Regions from separate parts of the Mesorhizobium sp. WSM2561 genome, predicted to be linked through region 1. Evidence: predicted binding sites of a transcription regulator. Region 1 holds the regulator's gene; the other holds the start of a gene.

Region 1 (2,399 bases):
GACCATGTCGCGCGACGCGCTGATCGGCGAATGTGTCGCCATCGTCCGGCGCCGGCTCGAAGATCCCGACCTCGATGTCCAAAGCGTCGCCCGCATCGCGCTGGCGATCCAGGGCATCACCGATTCTCACGCGCGCGCCATGTTGTGGTCGCCGATCACGCCGCAGACGAACATCGCCTTCGCCGACATTCTGGAACGCGAGTTCGGCATCTCGGCCATCATGGAGAACGACTGCAACATGATGGCCGTGGCGCTGCGCTGGCGCCACCCGCATCGCTACCGCGACGATTTCATCGCCATCCTGCTCTCGCACGGCATCGGCATGGGGCTGGTGCTGAAGGGCGAGCTGTTCACCGGCACCCACTCCTCGGGCGGCGAATTCGGCCACATGATCCATCGGCCGGGCGGCGCCCTTTGCCGCTGCGGGCGGCGCGGCTGCGTCGAGGCTTATGCCGGCAATTACGCCATCTGGCGCAACGCAAGGCAATTGAGCGAGAACGCCGAGCCGGTCGCCGATGTCAGCGACGCCGAGATGCGGGCACTGGCGGCCCGGGCGCGCCAGACGGACGGACCGGAGCGCGAAGCCTACCGCAAGGCCGGCGAAGCGCTCGGCTTCGGGCTCGGCAGCCTGTTCGCGCTGATCGATCCGGCACCGGTGGCCATGGTCGGCGCCAGCGCTGCCGCCTTCGACCTGATCGAACCGGCCCTGCGCGAGGCCATCGCCCAGACCGCTGGCGGCCAGCATTCGGGTTCGATTTCCTTCGACACCGAGCCGAACGAGCTGCCGCTGATCCGCGAAGGCTGCGCCATGCGGGCGCTGAGCTTCGTCGATCAGGAGATTTTCGCGCCGAGCATCCAGGCACGAGCCGGCTCGGTGGGAAAGAACGTGGCTTGAGTTCGAAGGCAGGGATCCCCGGATCGCGACTTGGCGTGTGTTCCGGTCAGGCCGCGCCGAGGATGGTGGATTCCGAGAACCGGAGCGGAGCGTACTTTCGGGTACGTCAGCACCGGAAGCGCAGGTATCAGCCGTTCGCAGGCCGGCATCACCTGAATATCAGCTAGTCTTCCCTGATCGCATAGCCGGCGCCGCGGATGGTGCGGATGACATCGGGCATGCGACCATTGTTGACCGCCTTGCGCAACCGGCCGACATGGACGTCCACCGTGCGCTCGTCGATGTAGATCGTCTCGCCCCAGACATTGTCGAGCAACTGGCTGCGCGAGAAGACCCGGCCCGGGTGGCGCATCATGAATTCGAGCAGCCGGAATTCGGTCGGCCCGAGCCGAATCTCGCTCTTCTTGCGATAGACCCGGTGCGATTCACGATCGAGCATGATGTCGCCGACCTTGAGCACGCTGGACAGCACTTCGGGCTTGGCGCGGCGCAGCAGCGCCTTGACCCTGGCCATGAATTCCGGTGTCGAGAACGGCTTGACCAGATAGTCGTCGGCTCCGGTCGAAAGGCCTCGCACCCGGTCGCTCTCCTCGCCGCGCGCGGTCAGCATGATGATCGGCAGCCGCTCGGTTTCGGGGCGCACCCGAAGGCGCCGGCAAAGCTCGATGCCGGAAACCGCCGGCACCATCCAGTCAAGCACCAAAAGATCGGGCACGTTTTCCTGCAGCCGGATTTCGGCCTCGTCGCCGCGCGTCACCACCTCGACCTGATAGCCTTCGGATTCAAGATTGTAACGGAGGAGGACGCCCAGCGGCTCTTCATCCTCCACCACCATGATGCGCGGCGCGATCATCGGCCGGTCACTCCTGTCCTGTCGCCGGCGCCGACATCGTCGTTTCGTCGAGCTTCGGGCGATCCGCCGGCAATTGCTGCCCGGTCACGACAAAATAGGCGTTTTCGGCGATGTTGGTGACATGATCGCCGATACGCTCGAGATTCTTGGCGCAGAACAGAAGGTGCGTGCAGGCGGTGATGTTGCGCGGATCCTCCATCATGTAGGTCAGGAGCTCGCGAAAAACCGCCGTGTATTTCACGTCGATCTTCTGGTCGTCGGCGCGCAGTTCCTTCAACGCGCCGGCATCGCGCGACACATAGTGCTCAACCACGCCGCGCAGCTGCACAAGAACGAGATCCGCCATCGCATCTATACCGTGCGACAGATTCCGCGGCGTCGCGCTCTGCCCGACTGCGCTGACCCGCTTGGCTATGTTCTTGGCCAGATCGCCGATGCGCTCGAGATCGCCGGCCATGCGGATTGCGCCAACCACTGCGCGCAGATCCTGCGCCATCGGCTGCCGTTTGGCGATCAGCGTGATGGCGCTGTCGTCGAGTTCGCGCTGCCGCGCATCCATGATGGCGTCGTCCGAGACGACGCGCTGCGCCATCGCATTGTCCGACGCAAGCAACGCGCGGATCGAGGCCGCGACCATTGCGGCGGCGAGCT
Region 2 (2,399 bases), on a different contig from region 1:
GGTCTTGCCGGTGATCAGCGCCGGCGTCTGGGTGGCATCGATCTCGAAGATAGAGGGCGCGTTGGCGTAGAACGAGTCCGAGGCAGCGAACAGCTTGCCGGCAGTGTCGCCGGCCGCGAGCGCCGAAAGCGCGCCCCAGCCGAGCGGCGTGCCGTCTGCCGTAAGGTTTGCCGTGATCATCGGGTAAGTGGCGGGGCCTTCGGAGCGCTCGTAGATCATCACGTGCGAGCGGGCGAGCCCGTCCTCGACCAGGTCGGCCTCGTTGGCGGTGACCAGGAGATTGCGCGACGGGATCGCGACCAGGCCTTCCGGGCCGATGCCGGACGGCAGGATCTGGACAAACCCTGGCTCCGCACCCGTGTCCTTGTAGACGCCGACAACGGAGCCACGCTCGGAAGCGACGAACAGCAGCCTGTCCTCGCCGAACGTGCCGGTCTCAAGACCTTCCGGCTCGACGCCCTTCTTGTTGCGGTCGTCGGGATAATGGCCGGCATTGGCGACCTGGTACTCGAAGGACGAACCGGATTCGTAGAGCACCTCGCCCTTCTTGCTGAAGATCGTGAAACCGCGCGAGCCGCCCTTGTAGTCGCCTTCGTTGGCGACGGCGAGGCGGTCATTGTCGAGCCATTTCACGGCGTCGGGCTCGCGCGCGACATTTTCGATCTTGCCATCGAAGGACAAGGCGCCGTTCTTCCTGGTGTCGATCTTGTCCAGAGTGGCCGAGCCTGCGGAGAAGTGCGTGACGATCGCGCCGGTTTCGGCGTTGACGATGGCGATGTGGTTATTTTCCTGCAGCGTGACCGCGATCTCGCCGGCCTCGTTGAAGGCGACGAATTCCGGCTCGGGATCTTCCCCAGCGACTTCGGCAATGCCCGCCAGGTTGACTGTCTTCATCGTCGCGCAATCAGGCTGGCTTTCGGCAAGCGTGAAAATCCTAAGGTCGCCCGCCGGCATCTGCGGAATTTCTCCGTCGTTCAGATCCTCGTCGCGCTCGTTCTCGATGGCGATGGCCAAAAACTTGCCGTCCTTGCTGAACGCCAGCGAGTCCGGTTGGCCGCCGAGGTCGCAAGTGCTTTCGATCGCCTTGGAGGCAAGGTCGATAACGCTGAGGTTGCCCGAAGGCCTGGCTTTGCTTTCCGACGTGTTGACGCCGGCCAGCACCTTGCCGCCGATGACCACAACCGAGGTCGGCTCGCCTGCTATCTTGACGATGCCGCCGGCCTTGGGCGCCTTGGGATCGGCGATGTCGATGAAGCCGACCGCACCGAGCGGGCTATCGGAATAAACCAGCGTCATGCCGTCTTCGCTCGCCGTGATGATCTCGGACGAAGTCGGCGTGGTCTTCTCGAAGTCTGCCGGCAGGTTACCGGCGACTGCGAAGCTCGCGACCCGGTTGAACATCATGTCGGCATGGGCCGGCAGCGAAACCGAGGCAGCAAGCGCTGCCGTCAGGACGAAAAGCGCGGAATGGCGGGGCACGGGCGGCGTCTCCTGTTCGAATGGAAGCCACCTGCTTTGCGGGAACGACATTTCAATGCGATGACGGTTCGATGACACTTCCGCGACGGGCGGTCAGGTCCGTCGATATTCACCTCATGCTGGCCTGCAAATGGGCGCTTCTTCGGCCGCCTACTCCGCCTCGGCCACCATCTGCCGCCCGCCAACCCAGTTCCGCCAGGCTCTCTCGTCGCCGTGGAAAACGTTGAGGTCGATGCGGCCCCTCACCCCATGCGACAGGCCGGAGCCGGAATACTGCCAGAACACCCATTTGCGGCCGGGATAGACCTTTGACGGGTGCTGTGCCACTGCGCGCAGCCAGAACGGATGGTCCAGAAATGCGCCTCTGAGATTGTCGCGGTAGAAATCAGGCGCGGTGTAGATGATGGGCCGCTGGCCGTAGTGGCGCTCGAGCTTGTCCATGAAGACCTGCATCTTCTCCAGCACCTTCTGCCGCGACGGCCGCCGCTTGCAGCTGGATTCGCCGTTCCATTCGACATCGATCACCGGCGGCAAGGCGCCCTCGACCCTCGGCACGTTGCGGATGAACCAGTCGGCCTGCTCACTAGCGGTGCGGCACCAGTAGAAGAAGTGATAGGCGCCGCGCTTGAGGCCGGCGGCGTCGGCATTGCGCCAGTTCTTCCTGAACATTGGGTCGAGGTGATCGCCGCCGTCGGTCGCCTTGATGTAGGCGAAGTTCGCGCCCTGCGCGCGCAGCTTCGCCCAGTTCACGTTGCCTTGCCAGCGCGACACGTCGACGCCGTGAACGGCGAGGTGTCTGGGCGAGGCCCTGCCGAAATTGATCGGCTTGGCGTCGCGAAAACGATAGCGCTGGACCGGCTCGGCGAGCATCGGTGCTGCCCGTGTCAGCCGCGTCGGCGCCACCAGGGCAATCGGCTCGG

Evidence for each region. Region 1 encodes PhoB, which activates phosphate uptake and scavenging genes when phosphate is short. Its sites were predicted from a motif close to TGTCATNNANCTGTCAT; they were not measured.
Region 2: M727_RS0120390 (esterase-like activity of phytase family protein) is a predicted target of PhoB. The motif match lies at 1,540-1,556, and genes of this name have one in related genera.

What each region holds. Positions count from the first base shown of each region.
Region 1 covers NZ_AZUX01000016.1:185,601-187,999, forward strand. Annotated here, with positions in the region: gene M727_RS0115695 (ROK family protein) at 1-895, shown strand, start outside; gene phoB (phosphate regulon transcriptional regulator PhoB) at 1,059-1,748, opposite strand; gene phoU (phosphate signaling complex protein PhoU) at 1,756-2,399, opposite strand, start outside.
Region 2 covers NZ_AZUX01000023.1:98,572-100,970, reverse strand. Annotated here, with positions in the region: gene M727_RS0120390 (esterase-like activity of phytase family protein) at 1-1,479, opposite strand, end outside; gene M727_RS0120385 (GH25 family lysozyme) at 1,630-2,399, opposite strand, start outside.